2 regions of the Stenomitos rutilans genome follow, and region 2 is predicted to be linked to the other one. Evidence: predicted binding sites of a transcription regulator. Region 2 holds the regulator's gene; the other holds the start of a gene.

Region 1 (10,740 bases), on a different contig from region 2:
TGGATTCTTGCTCATGCTGATGCGGATTTATCCTAATAAATGGATTCGAGGCTTGAGCTTAATCTATATCGAATTTTTTCAGGGAACGCCCTTGCTGCTACAACTATTCCTTGCCTTTTTTGGTGTTTCCGTTGTTTTTGGGATTAATTTCTCACCATTGGTTGCCGCCACAATCGCCCTTACTGCCTTCACCAGTTCGTTTCTAGCCGACATCTGGCGTGGTTCAGTAGAAGCCATCCCCAAAGGTCAGTGGGAAGCCGGGTCTGCAATGGGGTTTGGGTACTTTCAACAGCTTCGGCTCATCATTTTGCCTCAAGCGTTGAAGCTGTCGATCGCCCCCACCGTTGGCTTTTTAGTTCAGGTCATTAAAGGTACGTCATTAGCATCGGTGATTGGCTTTTCGGAAATCTCACGCGTTGCTGCCGAGATTAACAACGTGACGTTGAATTCGCTGCTGGTGTTTTCGATCGCGGGTCTGATCTATTTCCTTATTTGCTATCCCCTTTCTACGTGGAGTCAGCGATTAGAGAAGCAATTAACGTATAAGTCGTAAGCCGTTAAAAATCAAAGTCATTAATGTCTGTAGGGACGTTACAGGTAACGTCCCTACTAAAACAATCGGTTTGAACCAATACCCCACCTTATAATTCTCAGTTTCTTATTCTTTTCTCATAATAGTGGAGCATTGCCGATGATCAGATTATGGAAAGCATTGATTCCAAAACAATGGCATCGGGCGATCGCTCTGTTTGTCGCTAGCCTGTTGTTGACCGTTGGCGTTGCCTCTTGCTCCAGCAGCAACTCATCCATCACCTCAATGGCAGTGATTAACACCTCTGTAGTTGCGCCGCCCAACGGTGAACCGGGTAAAACGCTAGACAAGATCATGGCAGCGGGCAAAATTAGGGTTGCGGTACCTAATGATTTCACGCCCTTTGGATCGGTGGCTCCTGATATGACACCGCAGGGTTATGACATTGATGTGGCTGGCGAGATTGCCAAAGGCATCGGTGTAAAGCTGGAGTTAGTGCCAGTCGTCGGTAATTACCGGATTCCCTTTCTCCAGACCGATCGCGTCGATATTGTGATTTCTAGCCTGGGCAAAAACAAAGCGCGTGCAAAGATTATCGATTTCTCCAAGCCCTACGCCCCGTTCTTTTCGGGTGTTTATGGTGGCCCCAACTTGAAGGTTTCCTCACTGGATGATCTAAAGGGGCACACGCTGGGAGTCGCGCAAGGCTCGTTAGAAGATCTGGAAATTTCCAAACTGCCACCCGAAAAAGTGCCTGTAGTGAAGCGCTTTTCGAGCAATAGCTTGACGGCTTCGGCGTTGCTTTCTGGTCAGGTTGAGCTGATTGCGACTGGAAATGTGGTCGCCGCCAAAGTGATTAAAGACAACCCCAATAGCAAGATTGATAACAAATTCATCATGAAAAACTCTCCTTGCTATGTAGGGGTGCGAAAGGGCGATGCGGCGCTGGTAGCGAAGCTAGACAGCATTATTGATGACATCAAGCAATCAGGCAAACTGAATGCACTCTCGCTGAAATGGTTTGGTGAACCGTTACCCGATCTCACACCGCCGCCTGCAAGTTAGCTCTAGACCTCCGATTTCTTAAAGAAATCGGAGGTCTGATTTATTACCGCAAGGAGACTGTTAAAAATGTCTACTCAGCCCGGAACCGCTCAAGCCAACGAGACAATGACAGGTCTGGAGCCAATCATTGTTGCCAAAGATGTAGAGAAAACCTATGACAATGGCTTTCATGTGTTGAAAGGCGTGAGCTTGACGGTACATAAGGGCGAAGTAGTGGTGTTGATGGGCCCCTCTGGCTCTGGCAAATCGACCTTTATTCGCACGTTTAATGCTCTGGAACCCTATCAGAAAGGCAGCATTGAAATTGATGGCACCCTGATTTCGCACAATGCAAAGAATATTGAGTTGGTTCGACGGGAAGTGGGCATGGTGTTTCAACAGTTCAACCTGTTTCCCCATCTGACGATTTTGGGCAACGTAACGCTGGCACCGATTCATCTGCGCGGTATGTCTAAAGCAGATGCTGACAAATTGGGGATGGAACTGCTAGAGCGCGTGGGCATTGCCCATCAGGCAAGCAAGTATCCCGGGCAACTTTCTGGTGGGCAGCAGCAGCGGGTGGCGATCGCGCGTGCTCTGGCAATGCGTCCAAAAGTGATGCTCTTTGATGAACCCACGTCTGCCCTTGACCCCGAAATGGTGCAGGAAGTGTTGCAGGTAATGCGCAGCTTGGCAGAATCGGGAATGACGATGGTTTGCGTAACGCATGAAGTTGGGTTTGCCCGCGAAGTTGCCGATCGCATCATCTTTCTGGCTGATGGGTTGCTTGTAGAAGACACGACGCCAGCAGAGTTTTTCAATAATCCCACCAACGAGCGCACGAAGAAATTTCTGTCGCAGATTTTGCATTAAGACGGTTTCTATCTGTAGGGACGTTACAAGTAACGCCCCTACCAACGTTTCATCCACAGTTGAGTGGTTGCAGAAGGGGCAGAGGCTCTTTCCTGCAAGTTTTGATTTGCTGATTTTAGATGTGAGGAGTCATGGCGATGTTGAAACTGATTGGGTTAAACAGTTGGTGGCAGGTGGGATTGGTTCTGCCAATGCTTTTAGGGGTCGCTGTACCAGTCGCGATTGCAAACCCAACGCTTGAGAAACAAGCTGAACCTGCTGTCGTGCCTTCTCAGGTAGCGATACCAATCTCAGCCGTAAGTCAGCTTGCTGTCGATCGCCTTACTAGCGCCGATGCTGCGATCGATCAAGTGACCTCTGTTTCTCAGCTCTCAGATGTAAAGCCAACCGACTGGGCGTTTCAAGCGTTACAGTCGCTTGTAGAGCGCTACGGTTGCATTGTGGGCTATCCCGACAAAACCTATCGTGGCAACCGCGCCTTGACGCGCTATGAATTTGCCGCTGGTTTGAATGCCTGTATGGATCGCATCAATGAATTAATTGCGGCAGGCACAGCCGATTTGGTGAAAAGAGAAGACTTACTCGCTGTACAAAAGCTACAAGAAGAGTTTGCGGCGGAACTGGTAACATTGCGTGGGCGGGTAGATGCTTTAGAAGTACGGACTGCCACTCTTGAAAAACAGCAGTTTTCCACCACTACCAAGCTCAATGGACAGGTGATCTTTGCGATTACCGATGCATTTGGCGGTGCCAGTCGCAACGGTCAGAATGATAATTACAACACGACGTTTAGCGATCGCATCCGCCTCAACTTCAACACCAGCTTTACGGGCAAAGATTTGCTCACCACCCGGATTCAAGCCTCTAATGTCATTGATCCACGTCCTGCCACAAACACGGCTCCTGGCAACGAAGCGCGGCTCAGTTTTCAATCCGGTAGCGATACATCCAACGCAGCGTTTCTAAGCTTATTGAAGTATGCGTTTCCCATCGGCGATCGCGTCAAAATCTACGTAGGCACCGGGTTCAACATCGGCTTTATTGATGTCATCGATGATATTGTGAATCCCCTCGCCAACGACGCGCAGGCTGCCATTTCGCGGTTTGGTCGCTACAGTCCCATTTATCGCCTGGGCTTTGATACTGGCGGTGCAGTAAATATCAAATTGGGAGGCGATTTCAAGCTCCAGGCGGGCTACCTAGCCAGTGAAGCCAGTAACCCGGCAGCGGGCAGTGGCTTGTTCAATGGCAACTATGCAGCGCTGGCACAGTTGGTTTATGCACCTCAGTTTGCGACGATCGCCTTCACCTATGTCAATGCCTATAGTGATAATGGGCTAAATCACGGCACTGGCAGCACCCTGTCAAATTTGAGCGGACGCGCTGTGTCTTCCAACTCGTATGGTGTGGAAGCCAACTTCAAGCTTAGCAAAGGCTTTCAAGCGGGCGGTTGGGTGAGTTATATGGATGCCGATGCTAGGACAGGAGCCGTCCGAGGGAAGGGTAATGTGTGGAGCTATGCGCTGACGCTAGCGTTTCCCGACCTGGGCAAGAAAGGAAATCTAGGTGGCATCATTGTAGGGATGGAACCAAGACTGACTGGCACCGATGCCTTGTTAAGTGGTTTAACGCGCCGCAGCGACAAAGACACTGGGCTTCACATTGAGGCGTTTTACCGCTACTCCGTCTCCGAAAACATTTCAATCACGCCTGGTATTGTTTGGCTCACTGCACCTAATCACAATAGTGACAATGACGACATTGTTTTAGGCGTGATTCGCACTACGTTTTCCTTTTAATAGGGACGTTGTCTGTATGTCTCTACAGGTTACAAACAAGGTATTGAGACTAACACCAACTGACACTAACCCTGTCGATTTAAACAGATCATTGCTGTTTGCGTAGAGTATTTGGGAAAGCTATGATCGCCTTCCCTCGCTGGACTACTAGACTTCAACTTTCCGTATTCAAAGATACAAATTACCTTCTGTAGCTGCCCGTACTCTGGCGAGTAATCTGACCCAGTAAGCGAGTAGAACCCAAATGCAAACGCACTATCCTGTCGTTATCGTTGGCGGTGGTCAAGCAGGTCTATCGATGAGCTACTGCCTGAAAGAACGAGGTATTGATCACATCGTTTTCGAGAAAAATACGATCGGTTACTCATGGCGTTCTAAGCGTTGGGATTCCTTTTGTCTGGTGACACCCAACTGGCAGTGCAAACTTCCTGGTTTCCACTACCCCGGCGATGATCCGCATGGGTTTATGCAACGGGATGAAATCGTGCAGTACATTGAGGCGTATGCGGCGTCGTTTGACCCTCCGGTGAAGGAAGGTGTTGCCGTTTCAACCATTCGCTGCAATGAAGCGGAGAGCGTGTTTGAGGTTGCAACCACGATCGGCAATTACACTGCCGAACAAGTGGTCATCGCTGTTGGTGGTTATCACATTCCCAAACTGCCAACGCTTTCAGAGCGACTTCCGGAGCACATCGTCCAGTTGCACTCATCCGAATACCGCAACCCAGAATCGTTACCCGATGGAGCCGTGCTAGTGGTCGGCACAGGGCAATCGGGCTGTCAAATTGCTGAAGATCTTCACCTTGCAGGCAGACAAGTGCATTTGTGTGTGGGCAGTGCGCCCCGATCGCCCCGTCGCTATCGGGGCAAAGATGTCGTTGATTGGCTCGATCAAATGGGCTACTACGACCTACCGATCGACGAACATCCTCAAAAAGAAAAAGCGCGCACCAACACCAATCACTACGTTACAGGGCGTGGCGGCGGACGTGAAATCGATCTGCGCCAGTTTGCGCTGGAAGGGATGCAGCTATATGGCAGGCTGAAGAGCATTCGCAATGGCAAACTCGAATTTGCCGATAACCTCAAGCAACACCTTGATCAAGCCGATGCCGTGGCCGAAAACATCAAGAAAGGCATTGACAACTACATCGAGAAAACCAACATTCAAGCCCCGATCGAACCACCCTATACGCCTGTTTGGGAGCCGAAGGAGCTTGCATTAAGCTTTGACTTTGAGCGAGCCAGCATTAGTGCCGTTGTCTGGTCTACTGGTTACCATTCAGACTTTAGCTGGATCGAGATTCCCGTTTTCGATGGCAAGGGCTATCCGGGACACGATCGTGGCGTTACAGACGTACCTGGTTTCTACTTTCTGGGCTTACCCTGGCTGTATACTTGGGGTTCCGGCAGATTTTCAGGCGTTGCACGCGATGCAAGCTATCTCGCTGACACGATCGCCATGCGCAAGAAAGTTGCCCAACGAAACGATTGGAGCACCATCAACGAATTCCTCCTGGGTTCATAGCAGTTTTCACCGATTCTCGTACAGTGAAAACCCTGATTGACTGACCAAAGCCCTGAAAGGTTGCTGGCTTCGGTGCTCACCTGTCCGTAATTAAAAAGCTGGGCTAACGCCATGCAAGCCATTGTAGACTTTGCCTTCCCAACGGGTAACGGGTTACAAGACTCTCATAGCCCTCCCGAAAGGGCTTTGTTCTATGAGACTGCCCTTTCAGTGCAGGGGGCAGCGATCGCGAAAAGATTTGTCAGTCAACCAGGTGAAACTCACTTACTCATATCTAGTGGTTTCTACTTACTCATATTAAAAAGATTTGTCTGTAAACAATTCCAGACTGTAAAGCTTTCTTAGAAGAACTCAAACACTGTTGTCAAACGCTGTAAAACATGTAATTTTGTCGTAAGAGGATTAAACGCCGACATCAGAGACATCGAGATTACGTACCTCGCAGTGCATCTACAGACGTTCTAGACGCTTTAGCTTTAATTTGAAGAAAAGGAAATGATTGCCTCTCGCTATTAATGGTTTTTTCCTACTTATTTCAACCGCCAATAGCCAACTGGCACTGGTATGTGATCAATAGGCATCATAGACCACTCTCAACTCCAGCCATTTTTCTGCTTGCTGTACTGATTGTATTAATAAGCGGGCTTTTAGAACGTTAACCATCCGCTGAAGCATTTTCGTATTCGCAGCAATTTTACTCACAACTAAACTATTATCCTACCCTTAATTTCCTTTAAAAAAGGATTTCTTAGTAACAGTCCAAGCTCAGGCTTGGTAACTATTTTAGTGTTAGTTCGAGTGAGTTCTAGGGGTGCACATGATTCAACATAAGCCGTTTTCATCTTTGACACTATCGCTGTAGAAGCAAGTCATCAGCCAAAGCTTGATCACTTGCATATAGCTTTCAGTGGCTTATGAAAGAGGCTCGAGAAGATCTGCTCATTAATTTAATCCAGCATCTTTACGTCATTTCAAAGCAATGAAAGAGCCGCTTGATTACCTGAACCGTCAGCAAGAAAGAGAATCGAATGCACGCAGCTATCCCAGACGCATTCCAATTGCAATCAAAGAAGCAAAGGGCATTTACATCACTGATACAAACGGTAAGTCTTATTTCGATTGTTTGTCCGCCGCAGGCACAATGGCATTAGGACACAATCACCCGATCGTGATAGAAGCACTGCAAGTAGCACTGAGCAGCAATTTACCCTGGCAAACACTAGATATCACTACTCCTATCAAAGATGCATTTGTTGAGGAAATTTGGCAGAGCTTACCAGCCGAATTTGCTCACAACGCAAAAATTCAATTTTGTGGACCGAGCGGTGCTGATGCTACAGAAGCCGCTATTAAATTAGTGAAAACAGCAACAGGTCGGCGTACTATGCTGTCGTTTGATGGAGCTTACCACGGCATGACCAATGGAGCGTTAAGCCTGATGGGCAATTTAGCTCCGAAACACGATGTCGCTGCTCTCATGCCAGAGGTTCAGTTTCTACCGTACCCCTATCTCTACCGCTGCCCTTTTGGTTTGGGAGGTGAAAAAGGAAGCTGGGTCAGTAGCCACTATATTAAATCAATCCTTGGTGATCCTGAAAGTGGCGTTGGGAAGCCCGCAGGCATGATTCTAGAGTTGGTGCAGGGAGAAGGCGGTGTCATTCCTGCACCGGATGAGTGGGTGAGAGAAATTAGACGAATCACGCAAGAGCACATGATTCCACTGATTGTGGATGAAATTCAGACTGGGTGGGGCAGAACTGGAAAGCTCTTTGCCTTTGAGCATAGTGACATTATTCCCGATGTCTTGTTGCTTTCCAAAGCGATCGGTGGTGGCTTGCCCCTATCAGTTATCGTTTACCACAAATCTCTGGATGTTTGGCAAGCTGGCGCTCATGCGGGTACGTTTCGCGGCAACCAATTAGCGATGGCTACAGGGCTGGCAAGCATCCGCTACATCCGTGAGCAAAAACTGGCCGCACATGCACAAACTATGGGCGATCGCCTTTTAGCCCACTTGCAAAACATTCAAACTGAACATAATTGCATTGGAGATGTGCGTGGGCGTGGATTAATGCTGGGTGTGGAAATGGTTAATCCTGACAAACCATGCAGTGGGCGAGGTGTGTACCCCAACGATCCACAGATTGCACGTGAAATTCAGCGGGCTTGTTTCGATCGAGGCTTAATTTTAGAGCTTGGGGGCCGTTATGGCAGCGTCATTCGGTTCCTATCACCTCTCATCGTGACACCTGAACAAATTGACAGTATTGCTGAGATTTTTCATGCTGCTGTCAAAGCCTCTGCTTAGGCGCTAGATGTCTCTAAAATACATTCCGCTACAAGGCAGCTCTTAACTTATACCAATTTGAATTGAAAATGCGACACATCCTGTAGGGGCAAGGCATTGCCTTGCCCCTACCCACCGATTGATCTGTAGCTGTCATTCTCTAAATCGGTATTATTTCCATCTATGCTGCTGCCCACCCAAGCAACAATTTCTCCATCAACCAGGCTTATTTGTTGCTTCACCAAGTTTTAGCTTATTAGCTCTCTTACTTGATCAAACGGGGAGCATGTCACTTTCGCAAGTTGCTGCTTCTGCCCTCATCCCCAGCCCTTCTCCTCAAGGAGAAGGGAGCAAGACTCAAAGTCTCTCTCCTCTGGGAGAGGGATGTAGGGCGAGGGCGCAAAGGTGACATGCTCCCGATCAAACGTTTGTGCAACGCATCTCTACTAGAAATTTGTCTGTTAACCAGTCTTATTTACTGTGCTATGACCTTCGATCATGATCGCCGTTTCGACCACTTTTTTCTGAATCAATCTGCCGATGGCATTAGCAGCTACAAGGCTGCAATCGCAGACGCTGCTGAGATCCTAATTCAACATTTTGCGTCATCCACTCAAGCCTACAGCGGCTTGATGCCGCAACAGTATAAGTTTCCTGAATTTGATTTTGAGCTATGTCCTGAACAAGGCAATCCCTTGTCCGATGTGTTGCAGCAAGTTGGAGAACTGGTCATTCAACATTCTGCCAATGTTTCGCATCCAACCTGTATTGCACACTTGCACTGCCCGTCTCTGGTACCGTCTCTGGCAGCAGAGCTGTTGATTAGCGCCACCAACCAATCAATGGATTCGTGGGATCAGAGTCCGGCGGCCACATTTTTAGAACAATCTGTCATCGAAGGCTTGTGTCAACTCTTTGGGTTTAACCATCAAGCGGATGGGGTGTTTACCAGTGGTGGTACCCAGTCAAACTTTATGGGATTGCTGTTAGCCCGCGATCGCTATGCCAAAAAGCACTTGCAATGGTCAATTCAAGAACAGGGATTACCGCCTCAAGCCGCCCAGTTTCGGATCTTGTGTTCTGATGTGGCGCACTTCACGGTGCGGCAATCGGCAGCTTTGCTAGGGTTGGGGCATCAAGCTGTTGTTACAGTGCCAACCGATGCCGACTATCGCTTATCGCCATCCCACCTGGAACAGCAGATCATCGCACTTCAGCAGGAAGGGTTATGTCCGATCGCGATTGTGGCAACAGCGGGCACGACTGATTTTGGCAGCATTGACCCACTACCAGGCATCGCTCAACTGGCTCAAGCCTATGATTTGTGGTTGCATGTGGATGCAGCCTATGGTGGAGCCTTAATCATGAGTGATACGTATCGTCATCTGTTGGATGGCATTGCAGCGGCTGATTCACTGACGATCGACTTCCACAAGCTGTTTTACCAACCCATTAGCTGTGGCGCTTTTCTGACTAAAGAACGCACCAACTTTGATCTACTGAAATTACATGCTGATTATTTAAATCCCGAAACAAATGAGCAGTTGGACATTCTCGATTTAGTGGTCAAATCGGTACAAACGACGCGGCGATTTGATGCACTCAAACTCTTTATGTCAATGCAATGCCTGGGTCGCAAAACCTTTGCAGATATGATTGAGACAACGATCGACACCGCGCGAGAAATGGCTGCTTTATTAAAGGTTGACCCAGCCTTTGAGCTTGTCACAATGCCGACTATCAACGCAGTTGTGTTTCGCTACGTTCCTCAAAGCCAGCCCTCAAACCAGGCAACAGCGGCGTTATCCAATCAAATTAATCAAGCCATTCGTCTGAAGTTAATACAAACAGGACAAGCCATCATTGCTCAAACGCAGATTGGCGATTTTGTCTATCTGAAGGTCACGTTGCTGAATCCTCGCACCACGATCGCCCATCTCAAAAGCTTGTTAGAAGAAATAAAGACGATCGGGCAGGCGTTGGAAACCTCCCTGCTGTCTCCTACTAACGAGTGCTGAGGCTCGTGAATTACAGTTGTTTGCAAATGGATACTTAATTTTGTCCAAACGCCAGCATTTGAGCAGCGCTCAGCTTAAAACCAGGAATGACTGTTGAAGCCAGAGGCGTATCGCCCGTATAAACTGTGTCTTCGTATTGCCCCTTCACCCACAGGCACAGGGTTACTTGCTGCTGTTCGGGGTCAATAATCCAGTATTCCGCAATCCCTCGTGCGGCATATTCTGTGTGTTTGAAGCGGTAGTCTCCGTCCCGATTTTCTGTACCAGGTGACACGACCTCAACCACTAAAGCGAGTGGAGGCATATCCTTTGTGATCACATTACGAGTTGTTTCAGCTAAAGCGGCAGCAGATTCTTCCGTATGTAACAAAAGGTCGGGAATACGACAGGTCGCCCTTCTGCCCGAAACTTCCACCTCGGTATTGTAAGCAACCAACAATAGCGGTACATATTTAGCTAACTCAAACAGCAAAAACTTGGCAATATTACTATTTCCAAAAGATTCTGTAGGCATCTCGACTAATGCTCCATCCACCAATTCGTAGCGCGTGTCGGTGCCATCGTCATAGGCAAGATATTCCGTCATGGTCATTAACTTGGGGGCACTGGGTGCAGTTTGAGTCATGGCAGGAAGCTCCAGAAACGCTGCTGTAACGCTG
Region 2 (10,740 bases):
ATTCTGCTCCATCCTCCAGCCACGACACGCGCACAACGAACGCTGGCTGGCGTGGGCTGATTGAAGCCTACCGCCCCTACTTGCCTGTTACCGATCAGACCCCTATTGTGTCGTTGCATGAAGGTAACACTCCTTTGATCCCTGTGCCTGCGATCGCGGCTCAAATTGGCAGGCAAGTACGTGTTCTGGTGAAGTACGACGGTTTAAACCCAACCGGGAGCTTCAAAGACCGGGGCATGACAATGGCGATCTCGAAGGCAAAGGAAGCGGGCGCAAAAGCTGTGATATGCGCCAGTACAGGGAATACCTCTGCGGCAGCGGCGGCCTATGCTCGTCGTGGTGGCATGAGGGCATTTGTGCTGATTCCCGATGGCTACGTTGCCTTGGGCAAGCTGGCGCAGGCGTTGCTCTATGGCGCAGAGGTGATGGCGATCAAAGGCAATTTTGACCAGGCGCTCACGATCGTCCGGGATATGTCCGCCCACTATCCCGTCACGCTGGTCAACTCAGTCAATCCCTACCGTTTGGAAGGGCAAAAAACCGCTGCCTTTGAAGTGGTGGATGACTTGGGTGATGCGCCTGACTGGCTCTGCATCCCCGTGGGTAATGCAGGCAATATTACGGCGTACTGGATGGGCTTTTGCCAGTACCATCAGGAACAGCGCTGCACCAAACTACCGCACATGATGGGCTTTCAGGCTGCTGGAGCCGCTCCCTTTATCGCAGGGCACCCCGTAGACTATCCCGAAACACTGGCTACGGCAATTCGCATTGGCAACCCGGCAAACTGGGAGCGGGCGATCGCGGTACAGCACGCCAGCCAGGGTTCGTTTAATGCCGTTACCGATGACGAAATTTTGGATGCGTATCGCCTACTGGCCTCTGAGGAAGGCATTTTTTGTGAACCTGCCAGTGCTGCCTCTGTAGCTGGGTTGTTGAAAGTGAAAGAACAGGTTCCTACAGGTGCCACGGTTGTGTGTGTGCTGACAGGCAACGGTCTTAAAGACCCCGACACAGCAATTAAACACAGCAACAACCAACTGCATCAGGGAATCGAGCCAGAGTTGACCGCCGTGGCACGAGCAATGGGGTTTTAGGAGGAAAGGCTAAAGGATAAAATTTAGCTTTTAGCCTAACTGCTTCGCAGAAGTAAACTACAGTCTTTAGCCCTTTGTTTCTGACATACCCATCACTTCATAGCCTGCATCCACATACAGAATTTGGCCCGTGATGCCGCTTGCTAGGTCGCTGCAAAGAAACGTGGCGGCGTTACCCACTTCGATCTGCGTCACGGTTCGTCGGAGGGGGGCAACCTCCTCAACGTGATGAATCATGTCCAAAATGCCACCTACAGCAGAAGAGGCAAGCGTGCGGATAGGCCCCGCTGAAATGGCATTGACTCGAATATTGTGCGGCCCCACATCAGCAGCGAGATAACGGACATTCATTTCTAACGCAGCTTTCGCAATGCCCATCACGTTGTAATTGGGGATCACGCGTGCCCCCCCAATGTATGTGAGGGTTACAATGCTGCCACCTTCAGTCATTAGCGGTTTTGCGGCAGCACACAGCTTTACCAATGAGTAAGCGCTGATATCTAACGCGGTCGCGAAGCCATCACGAGAGGTATTCACAAAATTTCCGGTCAAATCTTCTTTATTGGCGAAGGCAAGGCAATGAATCAAGATATCTAGCTTGCCCCACTGTTTTTTTACAGTCGTGAAGGTTTCTTCAACTTGGGCGTCATCCTGAACGTTGCAAGGCACAAAAAGGCTAGGCTGCAAAGGTTCTACTAGCTCAGCCACTTTTTTTTCAAACCGACCTTTATCGTCTGGTAGGTAGGTAACGCCAATGTTTGCGCCTGCTTTGTGAAGCTGCTGGGCAATGCCCCAGGCGATCGAACGATTGTTAGCAATGCCTGTCACAAGAGCATTTTTTCCAGTCAGGTCTAGCATAGCGACTATCTTCAACAGCAACAGTAAGAGTGCTTCAAGAATACTCAAAGATGGGACACAACGGGTAGCGCATAGAGTGGTGCTTTTTGACTGCCCACTCACAAGCGAGACGTACAACTCGGTTTTAGGAGCGATCGAGCGAATTTGTTGAGCCGATCTGCTGTAGTTGAGATACCTTGAAGCAGTTATTGCTTTTGCCTCTGGGTCAGCAGCATAGCTAGAAGTAGTCTTACTTAGAGACAAATAGCTGCTGTAAGGTGCTCAATGTGGCGATCAAAGAGAAATGTGTAACATCAGGCACAAAAAAGCAGCTCGGAGTGAGTTTAAGTGTTCTAAGCTACAAACACTTTATCGGTGTTTCGTTTGGGGCAAGGCTGAGCAGTTTCTTGGGCACCAGGTAAGGGGATATGGTAGTGACGCAAGATAGACCGCTAGCATCTGTATTTCGTCAGATAGGTGGAGGGGCCTTTCCACCCGTTGTCGAGACGTTTGAACGGGGTAAAACCATCTTCTTTCCAGGCGACCCAGCAGAACGTGTGTATTTTTTGCTGCGAGGCGCGGTCAAGCTTTCTAGAGTGTATGAAGCAGGGGAAGAAATCACCGTTGCACTCTTACGAGAAAATAGCGTTTTTGGTGTGCTATCGCTAATTACAGGACATAAATCCGATCGCTTTTATCATGCCGTTGCGTTTACCTCCGTTGAGTTGCTGTCAGTGCCAATCGAGCAGGTAGAAAAAGCACTTAAAGATAACCCTGAGCTGTCGATGATTCTGCTGCGCGGCTTGTCGTCTCGCATTTTGCAAACTGAGATGATGATCGAAACTCTAGCGCATCGAGACATGGGTTCTCGGTTGGTGAGTTTCTTGCTCATTCTATGTCGTGACTTTGGCGTGCCGACCAACGATGGTATTACGATCGACCTTAAGCTGTCTCACCAGGCGATCGCAGAGGCAATCGGGTCTACCCGCGTGACGGTAACTCGCTTACTCGGCGATCTGCGGCAAGACAAGATGATCTCCATCCACAAGAAAAAAATCACTGTGCATAACCCAGTGACATTGAGTCAGCAGTTTACGTAGGAAAAAGGAAGAAGGTTAGGACTTACGCATTTGGTCCCCAAATCCTCGATCCTTCGGGGCTTTAATTGGCTCGGTTCTCTCAGAATTAGGGGCTAGGAGGGCGAAAGATGACCGCTCTTGCGTAAATCCTAAAAGTAAAAGGCAGAGGGCTTTAAAGCTGACGGCTGAAAGCTGAAAACTGCCACTAAGCCAACTTCAAACGTCTCTTTCTCATCATCGCAAGTTACAAATTTAGCAACGCACAACAAAATTTAACGACTTGAGGTACGCTGTATGTGAATTCGCTCCAACAGCTTCATCAGGGTTGTGAAACAGGGGCCTTTGGGAGTGTAAGTGTGTCCGGCGGGGAAATTCTGATTTTGGCAGTGCTGATACTTGGTGCGGTCATTGCCACATTGGGCGATCGCATCGGCACTCGTGTTGGTAAAGCTCGTCTTAGCTTGTTTAAGCTGCGTCCCCGCAAGACGGCAACGTTGGTCACCATTATTACGGGAATTCTAATTTCGGCTTCGACTCTGGGCGTCTTGTTTGCTGCCAGCAACCAACTGCGTACCGGAGTGTTTGAGTTAGGCACCATTCAACGCCGACTGCGAAACACTCGGACTGAGTTGGAAGAAGCGAGAATTCAAAAAGGGCAAATCGAACGAGAATTGACAAAATCGCGCTCCGATCGAGCGTCTGCCAAAAAGCAGCTTGCCGAAACCAATCAATCGTTAAAAGGCGCGATCGCAGAACGATCTCGAGCCCAGGCCGAAGCGGCTCGCATTCAAACGGCACTGAGTCTCACCCAGGGGCGATTGGCAAATGTTTCTGCACAAGCCCTGCGGTTGCGATCGGAGATTGGTCAACTGCAAGCGGCACGCGATCGTGTGATTGGGCAACGAGAACAGGAGATTCGCGCCAGAGACCAAATTATTCAACAGCGCGAAGCCCGTCTTAAGGATCTGGAAACGCAGCAAGAAGATTTGACAAGAAGCGTGCAAGCGTTGCAATCAACTGCACAAGGGTTACGCATCGGCAATGTGGTAATTCTGCGAGGGCAGGTGCTGGCATCGATCGGCATTCGTACTACCAACACAGCAGCAGCGCAGCAAGCCATTGATCAACTCCTTCGTGAAGCCAATCAATCGGCTATTCGATTAGTACGACCTGGAACCCGCGATCGCATTGTGCAGATCACCAGTGCAGATGTGAAACAACTCATTGAACAAATTGATGACGGGCAGGACTATATTGTTCGCATCTACTCCGGTGCCAACTACCTTGTGGGTGAAAAGTTCATTCAGGTGTTTGGCGATGCTGTGCGCAATCGGGTTGTCTTTCTAGCAGGTGATGTGGTTGCTGGCACGTCGTTCAACCCCTCTACCTTGTCAGATGCTCAAATTCAGCAGCGCATTAACCAATTGCTGACCGCCGCTAATTTTCGTGCCCGTAATCTTGGGATTCTCACAGATTCTGTTCAGATTGGGCGGATTCAAGATGTCATTACCTTTATTGAACAACTAAAGCAGTACAAGCAGACGATCGAACTACAGGCCGTTACGTCAGATGTTACGTATACAGTTGGACCGCTTAATATCGATTTAATCGCCAGCCAGAATGGACAAGTGCTGCTCCGCACAAAGAATCTAGCACCTGCCACAGGCGGACAAAATCCCTAACGGTTTCACGTTGATGCTCTTTGGTCATGCCACGCTATGCTATCCAGCCCTCCTTCACAACCTGACCTCCCTCCGTCTGACCAGCCTGTCATTTTAGGGTTTGATCCCGGTCGTCGCAAGTGTGGTCTGGCCGTTATTGGCGTTGATCGAACGCTGCGCTACCACAAGGTTATTGAAGCGGAAGCGGCGATCGCAACCATTCAGCACCTGCGGCAGCAATTTCCCATTTCGTTGCTGGTGATGGGCGACCAAACCACAGCCAAGGATTGGAAACAACGGCTGAACCATGAATTAGTTGAACCTCTCCGCGTCGTGATGGTTGATGAGCGCCACAGCACCCTCCAAGCTCGCGATCGCTACTGGCAAATGTACCCCGCCCAAGGACTTGCAAGCCTGATTCCACAATCCTTTCGCACAATTTCTCGCCCGATCGACGACATCGTGGCAATTCTTTTAATTGAGCGGTACCTGGAACGGTTAGTGGATGAGGGGTGAGGGTAGGAGGTAGAAGGCAGAAGGTGGGGAGTAGGGAGTAGGTCAAGGAACAACTCAAAACTCAAAACTTTCCCCTTCCCTTCACACTTATTTATAAATCTCACACTAACTTGGTTGTGGGTACAATTCACGGTAGGCTAAGAAAGCATTAAGAGCGATCGAGATTGACTATGACTGCGTTTTCCACCTCTGAAACGGCTGTATCTTCACCGCTTCCTCCCAGTGATTCGCGGCAGCGAGTCAGCCAGTTCTTGCGAGGCTTACAGGATCAAATTTGTCAGGGCTTAGAGCAAGCAGACGATGGAGGCACCTTTCAGGAAGATAGCTGGGTGCGGGAAGAAGGCGGTGGTGGACGATCGCGTGTGCTGCGAGAGGGCAAGGTCTTTGAACAGGGTGGCGTTAATTTCTCAGAAGTATGGGGTAAAGACCTGCCGCCGTCGATCGTGATGCAGCGACCAGAGGCAAGAGGCTACGAGTTTTACGCGACGGGCACATCAATGGTGTTGCATCCCCGCAATCCCTACATTCCTACGGTGCATCTCAACTACCGCTACTTTGAGGCGGGGCCTGTCTGGTGGTTCGGTGGTGGCATTGACCTTACCCCTTACTACCCGTTTGCGGAAGATGTCGTTCACTTCCACCAAACGCTGAAGCAGGCCTGCGATCGCCATCATCCAGAGTATTATCCGACCTTTAAACTCTGGTGCGATGAATACTTCTACCTTAAGCACCGTCAGGAAACGCGTGGTGTTGGCGGCATCTTCTTTGATTATCAAGACACGCAAGGCATTCTTTACCCAATCACGTATCCTGGCTCTCAAAGTGACACAGACGCCGCTCGCCATAGCCAAACAGTGGGTGCTGTGAAGGGACGCACCTGGGACGATATCTTTGGGTTCATTCAAAGTTGCGGTACAGCGTTTTTACCCGCTTATCTACCCATCATTGAACGGCGACAGTCTCATGCTTATGGTGAGCGTGAGCGCAATTTCCAGCTTTATCGACGGGGCCGCTACGTTGAATTCAACCTGGTCTACGATCGAGGCACGATTTTTGGCTTACAGACAAACGGACGCACGGAGTCGATTCTGATGTCTTTGCCACCGTTAGTTCGCTGGGAGTATAGCTATACCCCAGAACCCAATACCCCAGAAGCCTCACTTTACGAGACGTTTTTGAAACCGCAAGATTGGGTAAACTGGACTCTACCAAGTCAAGCTGGGTAGAGTAGACTGCTTATAGGGTTTGTGTGGTATTACCATGCGGCGCTTAAGCTTACTGCGATCGAGATCTAACCAAAACTTATGCCCAGAGCCTCCAACAAACGGATGCTTCTAAGTGGGTGTGCTTAAGTGTAGTTATTTGTGCCGCTAGTCTGCTTAAAGGCGACTATTTGCCGCTGCAATCTGCTCTTGCGCACTTGAAGGCTAGAGACGTATTTCAGATCTTCGGTTAAAATCAGCCCAAGCGTCCACCGTTCGTAGGAGAGGGTAAAGCGAGCCTTATGGAGCAAAAATCGATTCACATGGAGCAGAAAACCCATACAACGCAAGACGGCACCACCGTCATTGTTTTAACGCCTACTGGACGGCTTGATATTACAACCGCATGGCAGTTTCGCCTGAAGTTGCAAGAATGTATTTCTAAACTCAGTCGCCATGTGGTGGTCAATCTTGGGCAAGTTAACTTTATTGATAGCTCTGGCTTGACTTCTCTGGTTGCGGGTATGCGTGATGCTGACAAGGTACGCGGCAGCTTTCGCATTTGTAATGTTCATCCCGAAGCCAAGCTAGTCTTTGAAGTGACCATGATGGACTCAGTGTTTGAAATTTTTGAAACGGAACAAGAAGCCCTAGAAGGGGTGCCCAGAGGTGTTGCGACCTAAAGTCAAGCTTTTAGATAAGGAGGCCGACATTCGGCTTTTCAACCCATCGTTAACAGGATTTACTGGCCGCTTAGCATGCAAGTGCAAATTTTCAAACCCCTTATTCCGTAGAGACCATTCTAAAGGTGAGCTGTGAAGGTGGGCCTTGCCATATCCAGGGCTGGAAGCCAAATGAGGTACATCCTCCCATGACGCTAAAGCTAGGTGTAAAGTGCAGCTAGAATTGTGGGTTGGGCGACGATTTGCCCCGGTGTGACCACAAACTCATCCACAAACGTCTCAATAAACACCTGACCATAGGGTGAAAGCAACGCCTCGATCGCTTCCGGGGTGTATTTTCGTAAGTGTTCTGGTTCTTCCTCTGGCCCCAGGCAATCGTTGGGCACGGCTACATAGAGCCGACCTCCGGGGCGCAAGACTTGAACAGCCCTCTCGATGCAACCACGATCATCTTCGATATGCTCCAGGGTTTCAGTTGCCACAATCACATCAAAACTGTGGTCGGGCAACGGAATATCCGGCAGGGTTGCCACAATCCCTGTGATCTCAGGCGGTAACTGAGCGATCGCCGTTGCAGAAATATCCAGCCCAGTTACAGCATTCCCAAAGCCGAGTAGCCGACGCGCTAACACTCCTGTGCCGCAGCCTAACTCCAGAACTTCGTTGAAATGCCCTATAGCCCAGCAGATTCTACCAAAACAGCCTGGGTATTGTCGCCAGGTTACGTCGCGTTCTTGTTGCCAAATGCCATCCCAGTAACCCGGTTCAAGATTGATATTGTTTGCGGTCATGTCGTCAACGGTTGCCTGAAGCGGTCACTCAAAGTTTACTGCACTCATACGAGCCATTAAAAACCGACCTTTGCACGAGACATAACTGCACATCAAAGAACTCTGAGCCAATTAGCGCCATTTCTGTGCCGTTTTTACAGATATAGCGTAGTCTGTATGGTGGTAATTCTACAGGTGGAGGTTGGCTTGACGTACAGCCGCGATCAACTCTCGCTTTTTTCGGTTGCTGAGCAGAAGACCTTAAAGTATGGGAGCCAACAACCAGAACGGCTAAAAATCAGTAGCGACACTTTGCAAGCTTGGAAACAGCGCCTGTTTCACTATCAGCAGCAGGTTTGTCTTACCCCATCCTTGCAGCAAGCCTTTCTCTTAGACTCAATGACAGAAAGCATTGCCGTTGATCCTAATCACATTGATCCGTTTAGCCTGCCTCAGCAGAACACTGAGTTTTGGCGGTGGAAAGCTGATGGACAGGGAGTGGCAGCGCTGTATTTTGTGATTGATTACGAACTGCCAATCTTGCTGTACGTTGGCGAAACGGTGAAATCTGGACAGCGTTGGAAAGGTGAACATGACTGCAAGCGCTATTTGCTGAACTATCGGCAAGCTCACTACCAAAACCAGCTTGAAACGCAGTTAGGGATAGCTTTTTGGTCATTAGCGCCCACTCAAACTCGCGATCGCCAACGGCTAGAATCAGCGCTCATCCACAAGTGGCGATCGCCGTTCAATAAGGAAAACTGGGACATGTGGGGAACACCGTTTACCGGACTTGTCATCGGTTAATGATGACGGCTAATAGCCATTGATTCAGACGGTTTTGACACTCTACTTTGGTAGAACGAGCCTTTAAACCTCACAGATTTCTCATTCCCCCTTTATGGCTGCTTCACCCACCAGCACCCTTGTACTGGCTATCTTGAAGCAGGTTGGGCTGTGTAGATGCCCACTCCACGAGAAGAACGAGAGGGACAGTAACGGGGGGCTTGTTACTGTCCCTCTTGTCTTAGGGGCTAAAGTACCCATCAACTGCGATCGAGTGAATTTCGGGTGGTGCTGTATGGTTGTAGCACAACGTTACATAGCAGCCATTTTGCCGACATCAGTTTCGACCGACGTGGGTGCATTGCCCTACTCACGGTTGTTGATTGGTCAAGCCACAGTTCCTTGAAGATGGGTGTGAGGTGTAGGGTGTAGTGGATGCAAGTGAAAATGACTGTGTTGCACAGTCCTACTTGCCTTGGCGAGTGCGTACAACCCACTCAATGACCTGTTGCCCCAGGCGAATGTTGTCTAATCGATCGATCTCACGAATACCTGTAGGACTGGTCACATTCACTTCGGTCAAGTAGCCACCAATGATGTCAATGCCGACGAAGATCAGGCCGTCGCGCTGTAACGTTGGTGCCAGTTGGCGGCAAATTTGCTGCTCTCGATCGGTTATCGTCGTTTGAGCAACCCTACCGCCAACCGCCATATTGCCTCGAAATTCGTTGCCTGTAGGAATGCGATTGACCGCGCCGATCGGCTCACCGTTCAGCAAAATGATCCGTTTATCGCCGTCTTTCGCTTCTGGCAGATACGTCTGCACCATTACCGGGACGATGCCCTGATGCGTACTAATTTCAATTAAGGAATTAATGTTGCGATCGCCCGCCTCAAGGATGAGAATGCCCTCCCCAGCTTTGCCGCCCAGTGGCTTTAAGACGGCAAGGCCCTTACGCTCTACAAAGGCTCGAATGACCTGCTTATCTTGGCTGACGATGGTTTCTGGGATGGCATCGCTGAACTGTAAGGCATACATTTTTTCATTGGCTGCCCGAATGCCTGCGGGTGCGTTAACCACCAATGCTCTGGCGGGATTAATGTAGTCCAGAATGTAGGTTGCGTAGAGGTAAGGCACCGTCACGGGGGGATCAGTCCGCATGAAGACGGCATCCATCGCCTCAAGGGGAAGCAACGTGCGATCGCCCAACGTAAACCAGGGATTAACCGCTACCCAAAGCCCTTCGCTCAACTGTACAGGTGTAAATTCAACGCGTTCTAACAGCGCAAACGCCTTACCGTTGGCGACACCTAGCTGTTGCGCTTGAGTGATCCAAACGTCGTGTCCCAACGCTTGTGCTGCTTCCATCAGCGCCACGCTGGTATCATGTCCAGGGTCGAGCCGCTGAATCGGGTCAATGATGAAGGCAAATTTCACGGGGTGTCCTTAGGCGAAGATTAATCGTGGGCCGTCAATCGCACATAGACAGCAGACGACTAATGGTGGGCTATGGACAGTTTAACTGGCCTGGAGTAGCGGATCGAGCTTCCCTTGAGCATTCAAAGCCGTAATGTCGTCACACCCACCAACATGCTGATCGTTGATAAAAATCTGCGGTAGAGAGCGATGACCGTGAGCACGTTGCGACATCTTGGCTCTAGCCGCTTCATCGCCATCAATGCAGTATTCGGTGTACTCTACGCCCTTACGATCGAGTAATGCCTTTGCCCGAATGCAGTAGGGACAGGAGCTCCAGGTGTAAATCTCAACATTAGCAGCCATAGTTCTCTCAGTGCAGGGTTTCTGCAAGCGTTTTCAACAGGGTTGTCAATCTCTATTTTAAGTCGTGAAGATGGAAAACGCTGTCAACGAAGCTTATTCAGGGGACGTTTCTAGAACTTCAGATGAGTCTGATTTAGGTAGCAGTAAGCGTAACGCCATCACAGCAAACCCGATCGCGGCAGCAATTTTGACCAACCGTTGCGGCAGCAAATGAGCGGTACCTTCTCCCAAAAAAACCCCTAACAAACTTGCCAGCAACAGAGCCGCAGCCGTGCCCAAAAAGATGGTTCGCGGCGACTTGGAGTTACCACTGAGCGCGATCGCTG

Evidence for each region. Region 2 encodes NtcA, which controls nitrogen genes in cyanobacteria. Its sites were predicted from a motif close to TTTGTANNNNNNNNTACAAA; they were not measured.
Region 1: AC5JLP_RS14040 (MSMEG_0569 family flavin-dependent oxidoreductase) is a predicted target of NtcA. The motif match lies at 4,410-4,429, and genes of this name have one in related genera.

What each region holds. Positions count from the first base shown of each region.
Region 1 covers NZ_JCACKR010000078.1:14,542-25,281, forward strand. The annotation lists gene AC5JLP_RS14020 (amino acid ABC transporter permease) at 1-553, shown strand, start outside; gene AC5JLP_RS14025 (transporter substrate-binding domain-containing protein) at 692-1,597, shown strand; gene AC5JLP_RS14030 (amino acid ABC transporter ATP-binding protein) at 1,664-2,449, shown strand; gene AC5JLP_RS14035 (iron uptake porin) at 2,587-4,248, shown strand; gene AC5JLP_RS14040 (MSMEG_0569 family flavin-dependent oxidoreductase) at 4,493-5,776, shown strand; gene AC5JLP_RS14045 (diaminobutyrate--2-oxoglutarate transaminase) at 6,756-8,084, shown strand; gene AC5JLP_RS14050 (pyridoxal phosphate-dependent decarboxylase family protein) at 8,549-10,081, shown strand; gene AC5JLP_RS14055 (Uma2 family endonuclease) at 10,116-10,706, opposite strand; gene AC5JLP_RS14060 (hypothetical protein) at 10,705-10,740, shown strand, end outside.
Region 2 covers NZ_JCACKR010000062.1:7,065-17,804, forward strand. The annotation lists gene thrC (threonine synthase) at 1-1,097, shown strand, start outside; gene fabI (enoyl-ACP reductase FabI) at 1,164-2,198, opposite strand; gene ntcA (global nitrogen regulator NtcA) at 2,363-3,034, shown strand; gene AC5JLP_RS10845 (DUF3084 family protein) at 3,370-4,695, shown strand; gene AC5JLP_RS10850 (pre-16S rRNA-processing nuclease YqgF) at 4,732-5,190, shown strand; gene hemF (oxygen-dependent coproporphyrinogen oxidase) at 5,361-6,416, shown strand; gene AC5JLP_RS10860 (STAS domain-containing protein) at 6,695-7,075, shown strand; gene AC5JLP_RS10865 (class I SAM-dependent methyltransferase) at 7,276-7,866, opposite strand; gene AC5JLP_RS10870 (GIY-YIG nuclease family protein) at 8,023-8,652, shown strand; gene gshB (glutathione synthase) at 9,098-10,069, opposite strand; gene grxC (glutaredoxin 3) at 10,151-10,414, opposite strand; gene AC5JLP_RS10885 (TMEM165/GDT1 family protein) at 10,508-10,740, opposite strand, start outside.